2 regions of the Mycobacterium sp. 3519A genome follow, and region 2 is predicted to be linked to the other one. Evidence: predicted binding sites of a transcription regulator. Region 2 holds the regulator's gene; the other holds the start of a gene.

Region 1 (7,278 bases), on a different contig from region 2:
CGATCGTCCGTGAGCCACAGGTGTTCTGCATGGACGAGCCGCTGAGCAACCTCGACGCGAAACTGCGCGTGCAGACCCGCACCCAGATCGCCGCGTTGCAACGGCGTCTCGGCACCACCACCGTCTACGTCACGCACGATCAGGTCGAGGCGATGACGATGGGCGACAGGGTCGCGGTCCTTCGGTTCGGCAAGCTGCAGCAGTTCGCCTCGCCCAACGAGTTGTACGACCGGCCCGCCAATGCGTTCGTCGCCGGGTTCATCGGATCCCCCGCGATGAACCTGGTGAAGCTGCCGGTGACCGCCGACGGCGTCAAGATCGGCGACTCGACGCTGGAACTCGAACGCGAGCACATGACCAAGCTGAGCGATGCCGGCCTGACCGAGGTGATGTTCGGAATCCGGCCTGAGCAACTGGAACTCACCGATTCCGGTGGTGTCGAGGTGGTCGTCGATCTCGTCGAGGACCTCGGCAGCGAGGCCTACGTGTACACCCACGCGGGGTCCGGCGTCGAATTGGTCGCGCGGTGCAATCCCCGCACGGCGCCGCGACTGGCCGACACGGTTCGGCTGCGCAGGCACCCCGAAGGCGCTGTGCACCTGTTCCATCCGGACACCGGCGAACGCATCAACTAATGCGTGCACCGGAGTTCCGGCTCCGGGCACCGACTCCCGGGCTCCTCGGGTTGCCGTGGGACCGACCGCTTGAGGACTGGAACGTCCCCGACGTCCCACTGCGCGACATCGCGGTAGGGCCAAGCCGTCACCTGGTGAAGTTCGTCGACGCCGACGGTCTGCTGTGGGCCGTCAAGGACATGCCCGCGCGGATCGCGGTCAAGGAGTACGACGTACTGCGCAGCCTGGAGGACAAAGGGCTGCCCGCCGTGCGGCCCGCGGGCTTGGTGCTGCAGCCCGAGTTCGACACCGCGATCCTGGTGACCCGCTACCTCGAGGGGTCCTGGCAATACCGCAGGCTCTTCATGCGGCTGCCCACAGACCAGCCCAAGCACCGCGCGCGATTGTTGGACGCCATGGCCTGGCTGATGGTGGAACTGCACCGGCACGGCGTGTTCTGGGGCGACTGCTCCCTGGCGAACACGTTGTTTTCCCGTGACGGGCAGCTCCTGCAGGCGCAGCTGGTCGATGCCGAAACCTCGGAAGTACACCCGGTTTTGAGTCGCGGACAGCGCGAGCACGACCTCGACATCATGGTGGAGAACGTGGCGATGGGCATGATCGATCTCGCCGAACGCCTCGGCCGGTCGACGTTGGAGGACGTGCTGATCGACGAGGCGGAGCAGACCCGGTCCCGCTACTACGAGCTGTGGGACGCGCTGCACGCCGAGCCCACGTTCGACTTCGCCGACCGGTACCGGGTCGAGGGAACGGTGCGCAAGCTGAACGAATTGGGTTTCGTCGTCGACGAAGTGTCCCTGCAACCGGTCGGCGATGATCCGAGCCGACTCAAAATCCGTGTCGCCGTTGGTGATCGGCGCTACCACGCGCAACGGTTGCGGGACCTCACCGGCCTGGATGTCGGAGAGGGGCAGGCCGAGATCCTGCTCGGCGACATGCAGGCGTATCAGGCTCAGTTGTGCCGCGAAGCGGGACACGACGTCGACGACTCGACCGCCGCCCGGTTGTGGGTGATCGAGGTGCTCACCCCGTACGAACGGTTGGCACACGACGTGGTCGGTCGGAAAGGCACCCCGATCCAGGCATACTGCGATCTGCTCGAGGTGCGGTGGCTGCTGAGCGAGAAGGCGGGCCATGACGTCGGCACCAACAAGGCCTTGGCAGCGCTGTCCCGCGGCGTGATCCCGGTCGACTCCGCGGCGAAGCTGGCCATTGCGGAGGTGCCGACGGAGCCGTTCGAGGTACTGCGCGACGAGTGAATCCCGTTGAGCAGCAGGTGTTTGACCGAGCGACAATTTCTTAGAGTTTTCTTCGGTTCCGCACTCGAGTTTCCTTAAGTGTCGAACATATGTTCGATGGTATGGGTGGGGTTGCGGTCGAGGAGGCGGTGGCGGCGGTGCGCGCCGCGCATACCGCGCTGACCGGGCTGACCGCCGAGGCGTTGACCCGTCCGCAGTTGTTGGCGGTGCTTGATGAGGTCGAGATCTTGTCGTGTCAGTTGCCCGCCCACCGCAATGGGTTGTTGGCCCGGTTGCAGACCCAGGCCACGCCGAGGGAGTTGGGTGCCAAATCCTGGCGGCAGGTGTTGGCGACCCGGTGGCGGCTGTCGGGTAAGGAGGCGGGTCGGCGGTTGGCCGAGGCCGAGGTGTTGGCGCCGCGGCACAGCGTGTCGGGGCAGCCGTTGGAGCCGGTGTTGGCCTACACCGCCGCCGCCCAGGCCCATGGGGCGATCACCGGTGAGCATGTCAAGGTGCTGCGCAAGGCGATGGCCGCGATTCCGGCCGGGGTGGATGTGGCCACCCGCCATCAGGTCGAGGCTGATCTGGTGCGCGCCGCGCTGGGCGTGGGGCCCAAGGAGTTGAAGGAAGCCGCCTTCCGGCTGGTGTTTCTGCTCGATCAGGACGGCGCCGAACCCGACGATGCCGCGCGTGAACGCCGGCGCGAGGCCACGATGGGTCCGCAACAAGCCGACGGCACCTCCCGTCTGACCGTCACGTTGACCCCGGAGGGGCGGGCGATCTGGGAAGCGATCTGGGCGAAGTTGGCCGCTCCGGGGATGTGTAATCCCGATGATGAGCAGCCCTGTGTGTCGGGCACCCCGACTCAGGAGCAGATCGACGAGGATCAGCGCAGCCTGGGTCAGCGTCAGCATGATGCGCTGGTGGTGGCGGGGCGCAGTGTGTTGGAAAGCGGGGCGTTGGGTCAGCACAATGGGGTGGCGACCTCGATCATCATCCGCACCACGCTGCAAGATTTGGAACACCGCGCCGGGGTTGGGGTCACCGGTGGCGGCACGGTGGTGCCGTTGCCCACACTGATCCGGATGGCGGCGCGTGCGCACCTGTGGTTGGCGGTATTCGATGGGGCGACCGGCTCGGCGTTGGAGTTGTTCCGCACCCGTCGCACCGCGTCGGTGGCGCAGCGGATGATGCTGATCGCCCGTGATGGGGGGTGCACCAAACCGGGGTGCACGGTGCCCGCCTACGGCTGCCAGGTCCACCACGCGGCCGCTGATTGGGCCGATGACGGCCAAACCAACGTCGACGAGCTGGGGTTGGCGTGCGGGCCGGATAACCGGATGGTCGGCCCCAACAGCTGGAGAACCCGGATGAACGAGCGCCACGAAGTCGAATGGATTCCGCCACCCCACCTGGACACCGGCCAAACCCGCATCAACACCTACCACACCCCCGAAAAACTCCTCCGCCCACCAGACAACGACCCAGACCCGCCTGACGAGGCGGGATTTCAGGTGACCGGTTCGTAGCCCGGGTTGGTGCCGAGCGACACGCCTGGGTTGGCGCCGGGCGCGTCGTCGGTGAACGACTGGTGCGGCATGGGCCTGCAGTAGGCGTCCATCGGGGATTGGTCGCCCGAGCAGTAGGGCACACGATCTTCAGGGTCGGCTGCCGCCTGCGGGGCCCCGACGAGCGCGGCAACCGCTGTGAGCAGGCACGCCGCGAAGATCTTCGCCATAGTTCAACGGTACGCGGGTATATACCGTGAGGTGGTGGATCGATTCGGTCGGGTGAAGCTGACCAACCCGGACAAGGTGCTGTACCCGGCGACGGGCACCACCAAGGCCGAGGTGTTCGATTACTACGTCAACATCGCCGAGGCGATGCTCCCGCATATCGCAGGCCGCCCCGTCACCCGCAAACGCTGGCCCAACGGTGTCGACGAACCGTCGTTCTTCGAAAAGCAGCTCGCCAGTTCGGCGCCCGACTGGCTGGAGCGGGGTTCGATCTCCCACAAGTCGGGCACGACGACGTATCCGATCATCAACACCGCCGAAGGGCTGGCGTGGATCGCGCAGCAGGCGTCGCTGGAAGTGCATGTGCCGCAATGGCGATTCGTCAGCACGTGGACGCGGGAACATGGCGCCGAGCAGACGCCGGGCCTCGCCACCCGGGTCGTGTTCGACCTGGACCCCGGCGAGGGCGTCACCTTCCGGCAACTGTGCGAGGTGGCCCACGAGGTCCGCGAGCTCATCACCGGAATCGGGCTCACCACTTACCCATTGACGAGCGGCAGCAAGGGCCTGCACCTGTATGTGCCGCTGGAGAAACCGATCAGCTCGCACGGCGCGTCCGTGTTGGCGCGGCGGATCGCGATGCAGTTGGAAAAAACAATGCCCAAGCGGGTGACGGCCACCATGACCAAGAGCCTGCGCGCGGGCAAGGTGTTCGTGGACTGGAGCCAGAACAACGCCAACAAGACGACGATCGCGCCGTACTCGCTGCGTGGCCGGGAGGAGCCCACCGTCGCCGCCCCCCGCACCTGGGACGAAATCGAGGACCCCGACCTGCGGCATCTGCGCTTCGACGAGGTGCTCGAACGCGTCGCACGCGACGGTGACCTGTTGGCCGCGATGGACACCGACGCGCCGGTGGCCGACGCGCTCACCACCTACCGCAGCATGCGCGACGCCGGAAAGACCCCCGAACCCGTGCCGAACCTCGCGCCCACCGCAGGCAACGACGACTTCTTCGTCATCCAGGAGCACCATGCCCGCCGACTGCACTACGACTTCCGGTTGGAGCGCAACGGCGTGCTCGTCAGTTGGGCCATACCGAAGAATCTGCCCGATACGCCGTCGGTCAACCATCTGGCCGTACACACCGAGGATCACCCGTTCGAGTACGGCAGCTTCGAGGGTGAGATCCCGAGGGGCGAGTACGGCGGCGGCAAGGTGATCATCTGGGACACCGGCACATACGAGACCGAGAAGTTCCGCGACCATCCGCCCGACGGCCCCGCCAAGGGCGGCGAGGTCATAATCACGTTGCACGGCAAGAAGATCGAGGGCCGGTACGCGCTGATCCAGACAGACGGCAAGAACTGGCTGGCGCACCGGATGAAGGAGCAGCAGCATCCCCAGGCGGGAGACCTCGCGCCGATGCTCGCGACGGAGGGATCGGTCGCCAAGCTCAAGGCCTCGCAATGGGCGTTCGAAGGCAAGTGGGATGGTTACCGCGTCATCGCCGAAGTCAACCACGGCCGACTGAACTTGCGCTCTCGCCGCGGCCGCGACGTCACCCGCGAGTATCCGCAATTCGAGGCGCTGGCCGCCGATCTCGCCGACCATCACGTGATTCTCGACGGCGAAGCGGTGGCGCTCGACCGCAACGGAGTGCCGAGTTTCTCTGAGATGCAGAACCGGGCGCGGTCCACTCGGGTCGAGTACTGGGCATTCGACATCCTGTTCCTCGACGGCCGATCCCTGTTGCGCGCCAAGTACTCTGATCGCCGCAGGCTGCTGGAGGCGTTAGCCGAGGGCGGCGGGCTCATCGTGCCCGACGTCCTGCCCGGTGACGGTCCCGAGGCGATGGAACACGCCCGCGAGCACCGCTGGGAGGGCGTGGTCGCCAAGAAGCGTGATTCGACCTACCAGCCGGGCAGACGCTCATCGTCGTGGATCAAAGACAAGATCTGGAACACCCAGGAAGTGGTGATCGGCGGCTGGCGGCAAGGCGAGGGCGGCCGCTCCAGCGGCATCGGGGCGCTGATGCTCGGCATCCCGGCCGACGACGGCCTCCAGTTCGTCGGACGTGTCGGCACCGGGTTCACCGAGAAGGAACTCACCAAACTCAAAGGTTTGCTGAAACCCTTGGAAACCGACGAATCACCGTTCAATGCAAGGCTTTCCACGCAAGATGCCAAGGGCGTCACGTTCGTTCGGCCGGAACTGGTCGGTGAGGTGCGCTACAGCGAGCGGACCTCCGACGGCCGGTTGCGTCAACCGAGTTGGCGCGGACTTCGACCTGACAAGACGCCCGGCGAAGTCGTCTGGGAATGACGCCGGCCGGATGCGAGGCTGTGGATGAACAGGTCGAGCATGTGTTCAAAGGTATCCGTGGCGTCGGGTGTCTGACCGATGCCGGTCTGTTCGATGGTCACGGCACCATGGATTGCACTCCAGACGGCTTGTGCATCTTGCGCTGACTCCTGTTCCGACGCCGAGCTTTTCATCGCGCGAATCAACTCCACGAGGACGGTGAACACCGCGTGACCAGCGCGCGCGACCTCAGACGATTGGTCTTCGAGCGGACTGCCCGCGCCGAAGATCAACGAATATCGGGCCGGATAGCGCAGGGCGAACGCGCGATAGTTCCGGCATGCCGAAGCGAAACGTTCAACCGGATCAATGTCGGTTGGTACCTCGATCGCCTGGGCCAACTGCTCGAGTGTCCGCATGGCCAGTGCGACGATCAGACCGTCTTTGTTGGCGAACCGGTTGTACACGCTCATCGGCGAGACTTCGGCGCGCTGCGCGACGGCACGGATCGTCACACCGTCGACGCCATCGCGATCCAGCACGGCCTCGGCCGCGTCGAGCAACGCGACCGAGACCTGATGGCTGGCGGTGCGGCGGCGAGGCGTCATGCTGCGATGTCGGCCTGCCGCTGGGCCATCCACGCGAGAGCGGTGTCGGCGACATCACGCCATCCGTGGTCGATGGTCAGCGAGTGGCCACGGCCTTCGAATTCGTGGAAATCGGTCACGGCAGACGAATTTTTGTACAGGCCGTAAGCCGCTTTCGCCGACACCAATGGCACGGTGTGGTCGGCGGAGCCGCCGGTGATCAGCAATGGCCCGCGATTGCTGTTGGCGGTGTCGACCTTCGCGGGTGACTTCGGCGAGAAGTTCGCCGTCGCGGCTTCGAACAGCGGTTTGCCTGGCGAGGGGATCGACCATTGCTCCCACAGGGCGTCCGACTCCTCGACGGTCAACGCGTTACCGAAGCCGTATCGCCACTGCGCCTGCGTCAGTGCCTTGGCGCGTCCTTTGTTGAGCGGGTTGCCCAGGACGGGGAAGGCCGAGCGCAACTGGGCGAAAGGCAGCGGCTTCACGCCCTTGATCGGAGCCGGGTCGATCGCGATTGCGGCGGCCACCTTGTTCTGCCCCAACAGCTTCTGGGCGATCAGGCCGCCGAAGGAATGGCCGATCACCACCGGCGGGGTATCGAACTCGGCGATGACGTCGGCGAAGTGTTCGGTCAGCTCGTCGATGCCGTATCCCGCTTGCTCCGTGGCGCCCCGCCGCGTCTCGTCGGCGGTCGCGAATTCGCCCGGCCAGGCAGGGGCGATCGCGTGATGGCCGTTGGTGGTGAAGTGTTCGATCCATGGCTGCCAGGCGGTAT
Region 2 (7,278 bases):
AGGGTTGGGTGCGCATCGCGGGCCGCGTCGTCAACGACGGCGTCAAGCAGATCGACTGACGGTCAACTCTTGGCGGGGATGGTGCGCGCCGCCCGCAGCGCCTCGATCTCCCGCTCGAAGTCTTCTGCCGATTCGAAAGATCGGTACACCGACGCGAACCGCAGATAGGCGACCTCGTCGAGTTCGCGCAGCGGGCCGAGAATGGCCAGCCCCACCTCGTGGCTCTGCACCTCGGGGGAACCGGTGGCGCGGACCGCGTCCTCCACCTTCTGCGCGAGCAGGTTCAGCGCATCGTCGTCGACCTGCCGACCCTGGCATGCCCGCCGCACACCGCGGACGACCTTCTCGCGGCTGAACGGTTCGGTGACGCCGCTGCGCTTGACGACCGCCAGCACCGCGGTCTCGACGGTGGTGAATCGCCTACCGCACTCCGGGCACGACCTGCGCCGCCGGATGGCCTGGCCTTCATCGGTTTCGCGGGAATCCACCACCCGGGAATCGGGATGACGGCAGAACGGACAGTGCATCACCGCTCCTTCGCCGCGACGACAAACAGCTACCTCGAACCTCTTCGAGCGTACCTGCGTGCCGCCACCGGGACCCAGCACCGCTGTGTTTCGGCCCGCCACCGCCGACGGGTCTACCGAAGGCGTTGAGCGGCAGAACCTTTCACCGGTAGCACCCGCGGTCACGCGACCGGGGCGATGAGGGTCTGGCCGGCGTCGAGCGCCGCCGAGTCCAACTGGTTGAGCTCACGGATGCGATCCACCACGTCGGCGACCGGCGCGTCGGGGGCGACCCGGTGCGCGACCTGGGCAAGCGTCTCCCCCGTCTGCACCTGAATCACCGCGAGCCGGGCCGGCACCGGCGCATCGGCACCCGAGACGCCGCCGAATTGGGCGACCAGACCCAGCCAAACGGTGATGCCCGCCGCGACGAGCGCGAGAAACACCGTGGTCGCTGGGGTGATGGGGCGCCTGCGATGCGACGCCCGCGACATCAGCACACCGGTGCCGCGGTAGCGCATCGGCGCGGTGGCCGGCCGGTTCGACCGCGGCCGCCGCCGGGCATCGGCCACTCGGTAGCCGGGCCGGGCCACCGGCCTGCACACCGAATCCGTCTGAATTTCTCGGGTGTCGAGGATGGTCATCTGCCTGCCTTCCGCTCCGCTTCGTTCGCTCCTGTGTTCGAACATACTCGCTCATGTGTTCGATTGATAGAACGTGTGATCGAACTGTTGCCAAACGATAGGACAGGGGTCCGACAAATCCGGGCGACCGACTGCGGTTCCTACCAGGCACCTGCGGAGAACCGCGACACGCGTCGAACACATGTTTGATTCTTGGCCCGGCACGGACTACATTCGGCGCCATGGGTGACGAAACGGGCACTTCGGACGGCACGGAAAGCACAGGCGGGCGACGGGGGCTCGACACGGGCCTGACCGAACGTCAACGCACCATTCTCGAGGTCATTCGCGCATCGGTGACCAGTCGCGGCTACCCGCCGAGCATCAGGGAGATCGGCGATGCCGTCGGCCTGACGTCCACGTCCTCGGTGGCGCACCAACTGCGCACCCTGGAACGCAAGGGCTACCTGCGACGCGATCCGAATCGGCCACGGGCCGTCGACGTGCGGGGTGCCGACGACGGCGTCACCTCGATCGTCGCCACCGACGTCGCCGGATCGGACGCGCTACCGGAGCCGACCTTCGTGCCGGTGCTCGGCCGCATCGCCGCGGGCGGGCCGATCCTGGCCGAAGAGGCCGTCGAGGACGTCTTCCCGCTGCCGAAGGAACTGGTCGGCGAGGGGTCGCTGTTCCTGCTCAAGGTGGTCGGTGACTCGATGGTCGATGCGGCCATCTGCGACGGCGACTGGGTGGTCGTGCGTCAGCAGAACGTGGCCGACAACGGCGACATCGTCGCGGCGATGATCGATGGCGAGGCCACGGTCAAGACGTTCAAGCGCACCCGCGGTCAGGTGTGGCTGATGCCGCACAACCCCGCGTTCGACCCGATCCCCGGCAACGATGCGGCCGTGCTCGGCAAGGTCGTCACGGTAATCCGCAAGATCTAGCGGGCTAGTTGGCGCGGACGAACCCGTTGGTGCGGGCGAGTTCTTCGCTGACGAACCAGATTTCGGCGCGGGCCTCGTCGTAGAGCGTGCTGCCCGGCACCCAGTACAACCCGGTTCGGGTGTCGGCTTTGATCGGGTAGCCGTCGGGGGCCTCACCGGGATCGTCGAGCGGCAGATGCAATGCGGTGCCGTTGGGCGACGGCTCGTCGACCTCGATGCGGGCGTGCCGTCCGGTGTCGGTCAGCGGATCGCGTTGGGCCGACGTGGGCACCTGCGTCGGCGTGGTGTCGACCTCGTCGGTATCGTCTTGATCCTCTTGCGCCGCAAGGGCTTCCACGGCGTCCGGTGTCGTCGCCGGTTCCCTGGTGGTATCGGCTTCGTCGTCGGACTCTGGCTCGGGGGCGTGCGGGGGTTCCCACGGGCTGCCCGGCGTCGGCTGGCCCTCCTGGGCGTAGCGCGCGCTGAACAGCTCGGCGGACTGGTCGTCGTGCGGCGCGCCGAACTCGTCGTCCTCGGCGTCGAAGACGTCGTCGTCGCGCCCGCCGCGTCGGTTCCGCATGGCCGCGAAAGCCACCAGCCCGATCAACACCAGCACCGGGATGATGGCCAGCAGCCACCACCAACTCCACGTGAACCAGTTCCTGCCCTTGGTCTCCGAGGCCTGGGGGTTCGCGGGTGGCGCCTGCGGCGCGTCCAGGCCGGGCACTTGCAGCCCAGTGAGTTGCGAGGCCAGATTGGCGGGCTCAGTGCTGAACGATCTCTTGGCGCGATCCCACGACACCACGCCGCCGCTGAACCGCTGGGTGGTCACGTTGCCACTGCCGGTCTGGTCGGCCACGGGGGCACCCAACGGGCCCGTGGCGCCGCCCAGTTTCTGCCATGCGGCGTTCATCGGCCCGCGGACGATGACGGCGCCGTAGTCGGGGGTCCAGAAGATGACCGGCTCGTCCTTGGCGGAGAACGTGCTGATCCGGCTGTTGGGCAGGCCGCCGTCGTCCTCACTGGAGGTGGGCAGGCCGAGATCGCCCTGGGGTCCACCGACGCTTTCGTATTTCGCCAGCACCTGACCGGTGACGACGTTCGCACCCGTCGCCGGACTGTAGAAGATCTTGCCGCCCGCGAAGTTCTGGCCGAGCCCGTCAGCGCCGATCTTGTACGGCTCGCCCTGGGCGGCGCCCAGCGGGCCCAGCGGCCCCCCGGCGGCGCGCCGCGCCGCGTTGATCGCCGACGTCGGGTCGTCGGGGATTTGCAGATCGGCGAGTTGGCCGGCCAGCTCGGGCGGCACCGTGGTGAAGGTCTTCGCCTTCCTGTCGTAGGTCACCTCGCCACCGGTGAACTTCTGCGTCACCAGATTGCCGCGGTACGTCTCGTCGTCGCTGGGCACCCCGAGCTGGCCTGCCGAGCCGCCGAGCTTGTCCCATGCGGCGTTGATCGGTCCGCGGACGACCCGCGCGCCGGTGTCGGGCGTCCAGAAGATGACCGGATTGTCCGGCGCGCTGAACGTGGTGTTGCGGCTGCCCTCGGCCTTCCCGGCGCCCTCGTCGATGGTCGGGAACCCGAGATCGCTGTCGGCGGGCCCACCCAGCGACATGTACTTGTCCAGGATCGCGCCCGTCATCACGTGGGCGCCGGTGGCGGGGGTGAAGAAGATCTTGCCGCCGGGGAAGTTCTGACCGAAGCCGTCACCGGCCGGATAAACGCCGCCGTCCTTCGGGCCGAGCGGGCCGGTGTCCCCGCCCGCGGCCTGCCAGGCGGCGGTGATCGCGGCGTCGGCATCGTCTTGAGGAGTCGCCCATGCGCTGGGTGCCGCCGAGACGAGCGCGGCGGCGGCGAGCAACCCGACCGCCAGCCGGCCCAACCCTGTGCGGCGAGCGCTCCGCAGGCCCTTCATCAACCCTCCCGCCATCGGCGCGATGTCCTTCGTTGGTCATCGCGTCCGTCAACTCTGCGTCAGCAGACGTCGATTACCAAGGAACATCGCCGACGTTGGAGGAGAAAATACCTGGCGCGCGGTAGATACCCGCGATTTAGCCCCGCTTAAACGCCCATGCTGGGCTCATGGCATGGGCCGCTAAACGCCCATGCTGGGTTCATGGCATGGGCCGCTAAACGCCCATGCTGCGGCCGATGATCTCTTTCATGATCTCCGTCGTGCCCCCGTAGATTGTTTGCACGCGTGAGTCGAGATATGCCTTGGCGACGGGATATTCACGCATGTAGCCGTAGCCACCGTGCAATTGCAGGCAGCGGTCGATGAGATGAACCTGCTTTTCGGTGGAATACCACTTCGCCATCGCCGCCTGCTCCGCGGTTAGTTTTTCCTCGAGGTGCAGTTTGATGAATTCGTCGACCATGATTCGCACGACGGTGGCCTCGGTCGCGAGTTCGGCGAGAAGGAAACGGCTATTCTGCTGGCTGCCGATCGGGCGGCCAAAAGCCTTGCGTTCCTTGGTGTATTGCAGCGTGCCCTCGAGCACCGCTTCCATGGCCGTGGCGGCCATCACCGCGATGCCGATCCGTTCCTGCGGCAGGTTCTGCATCAGGTAGATGAAGCCCTGCCCCTCCTCGCCGAGCAGATTCTCGGCAGGCACCTTGACGTCGGTGAACGACAGTTCCGCGGTGTCCTGGGCGTCGAGACCGATCTTGTCGAGTTTGCGACCGCGCTCGAATCCCTCCATGCCGCGCTCGACGACGAGCAGCGAGAACCCCATCGCGCCCTTGTCAGGGTCGGTGCAGGCGACCACGATCACCAGATCGGCGTTGATGCCGTTGGTGATGAACGTCTTTGCGCCGTTGAGGATGTAGTGATCGCCGTCCTTGACCGCGCGGGTCTTGATGCCCTGCAGGTCGCTTCCGGTGCCGGGTTCGGTCATCGCGATCGCGGTGATGATCTCGCCGGTGCAGAACTTCGGCAGCCAGCGCGCCTTCTGTTCGTCGTTGGCCAGGCGCAGCAGATACGGCGCGACGACGTCGTTGTGCAGGCCGAAGCCGATGCCGCTGTACCGGCCAGCGGTGGTCTCCTCGGTGACGATCACGTTGTAGCGGAAGTCGGGGTTGCCGCCGCCGCCGTACTCCTCGGGCACGGCCATGCCGAGGAAGCCCTGCTTACCCGCCTCGAGCCAGACCCCGCGGTCGACGATCTTGTCGCGCTCCCACTCCTCGTGGTACGGCGCGACGTGCCGGTCGAGGAAGGCGCGGTAGGACTCGCGGAACAGATCGTGTTCCGGTTCGAACAGGGTGCGGTCGTACTTCACGACGCTGCCCATGGCGGACCTCCATGAGTTGGTACGGGCTGTTACCGGTACCGTACCCCACCCAACCGGATGGTTGGGCGAGGCCTGGGCCGGCTGGGCTTCGCCGACATCGACGTTTTGCAGACGTCGACTCGCACTTTCCCTGCGAAACGTCCGTTTCGGCGATTCGGGCGCACAGGCCAGCGCCCTAGAATTCGCGGCATGATCTATGCCCGGACGAGCCTTGCTCACTGGGGCGGCTTCTCCGCGGCGATCGGGGCAGGCGACATCGCGACCGTCACCCCACTCGACGGCGACACCGATCCGTCCCCGCTGCTCGGCAACCTGCCCGGCGCCATCCGGCATCGCGCCAGAATCGCCACGCCTGCGGTCCGGCGCGGCTGGTTGCGCGACGGCCCCGGTCCGACGACACGCCGCGGTGCCGACGAGTTCGTCGCCGTCTCATGGGACGAACTCACCGATCTGCTCGCCGGTGAGTTGCGGCGGGGCGTCGACACACACGGCAACGAGGCGATTTACGGCGGCTCCTACGGCTGGGGCAGCGCGGGCCGCTTCCACCACGCGCAGAGCCAAGTGCACAGATTTCTCAAACTTCTTGGCGGATACACGTTTTCGCGACACTCCTACAGCCTCGGCGCCACCGGTGTCATCATGCCACGGGTGGTCGGCACCCACGACGATCTGTTCAAGCGCTCCACCGCGTGGGACGTCATCGTCGAAAACACCGATCTGCTGGTCTGTTTCGGCGGCCTGGCGCTGAAGAACACCGGCACCAATCACGGCGGCACCACCGGTCACCCGGCCCGCGCCGCGCTAAAACGGTTCCGTGACCGCGGCGGACGCATCGTGTCGTTCTCGCCGCTGCGCGACGACGTCGAGGGCGACTGTGAATGGCATGCTCCGGTGCCCGGCACCGATGTCGCCGTGATGCTGGCGCTCGGCTATGTACTGGCCACCGAGTCGCTCGTCGACCGCGAGTTCCTGGACACCTACTGCACGGGCTACGACCGTTTCGAGCGCTATCTGCTCGGCCTCGACGACGGCGTCGCGAAATCGCCGCAATGGGCGTCGCAAATCTGCGGGCTGGCCGCCGACGACCTGACCGCGCTGGCGCGGCGGATGGCCGCGCAGCGCACGATCGTCACCGTCAGTTGGTCGCTGCAACGGATCCGGCACGGCGAACAGGCCCCGTGGATGGGACTGACGCTGGCCGCGATGCTCGGCCAGATCGGCCTTCCGGGAGGAGGTTTCGGGCACGGCTACGGCTCGATGAACGAACCGGGGCTGCCGCCACTGCGTTTCGGGCTGCCCGCCTTGCCGCAGGGCCCCAATCCGGTGCAGACGTTCATCCCGGTCGCAGCTGTCAGCGACATGCTGCTGCACCCCGGCGAACAGTTCGACTACAACGGGCGCCGCCTGACCTATCCCGACATCAAGTTGGTGTACTGGGCGGGCGGCAACCCGTTTCATCACCACCAGAACATTCCGCGGTTGCGGCGCGCGCTCGGCCGCGTCGACACCGTCGTGGTGCACGAGCAGTACTGGACTGCGATGGCGAAACATGCCGATATCGTCGTCCCGTCAACCACCGCCTACGAGCGCGACGACTACTCCGGGTCCCGCAACGACCCGGTCCTGATGGCGATGCCCAAACTGGTCGAACCCTATGCGCAGTCCCGCGACGACTACACCACCTTCGCCGCGCTGGCCGACGCGCTCGGCTTCGGCGAGCAGTTCACCGAGGGCCGCACCGCCAGGCAGTGGCTCGCGCACATGTACGACAAGTGGGCGACGGGACTGGATTTCGGGGTGCCGACATTCGACGAGTTCTGGGCGATGGGGCGACTACGGCTGCCCACCCAGAACGGTCTGACGCTGCTGGCCGACTTTCGCGCCGACCCGAAAACGCACCGGCTGAACACCCCGAGCGGGCGCATCGAGATCTTTT

Evidence for each region. The regulator LexA, encoded in region 2, represses DNA repair genes until DNA is damaged. The targets are predictions, from matches to a motif close to CGAACANNTGTTCG.
Region 1: C1A30_RS31595 (HNH endonuclease signature motif containing protein) is a predicted target of LexA. The motif match lies at 1,977-1,990, and genes of this name have one in related genera.

Annotation. Positions count from the first base shown of each region.
Region 1 is NZ_OESG01000014.1:2,148,528-2,155,805, forward strand. Features, by position in the region: gene C1A30_RS31585 (ABC transporter ATP-binding protein) at 1-635, shown strand, start outside; gene C1A30_RS31590 (DUF4032 domain-containing protein) at 635-1,894, shown strand; gene C1A30_RS31595 (HNH endonuclease signature motif containing protein) at 1,996-3,402, shown strand; gene C1A30_RS31600 (hypothetical protein) at 3,384-3,611, opposite strand; gene C1A30_RS31605 (ATP-dependent DNA ligase) at 3,643-5,934, shown strand; gene C1A30_RS31610 (TetR/AcrR family transcriptional regulator) at 5,874-6,476, opposite strand; gene C1A30_RS31615 (alpha/beta hydrolase) at 6,518-7,278, opposite strand, start outside.
Region 2 is NZ_OESG01000013.1:2,075,298-2,082,575, reverse strand. Features, by position in the region: gene C1A30_RS17965 (PhzF family phenazine biosynthesis protein) at 1-59, shown strand, start outside; gene nrdR (transcriptional regulator NrdR) at 63-527, opposite strand; gene C1A30_RS17955 (LysM peptidoglycan-binding domain-containing protein) at 689-1,150, opposite strand; gene lexA (transcriptional repressor LexA) at 1,372-2,076, shown strand; gene C1A30_RS17945 (LGFP repeat-containing protein) at 2,081-3,967, opposite strand; gene C1A30_RS17940 (acyl-CoA dehydrogenase family protein) at 4,182-5,342, opposite strand; gene C1A30_RS17935 (molybdopterin guanine dinucleotide-containing S/N-oxide reductase) at 5,532-7,278, shown strand, end outside.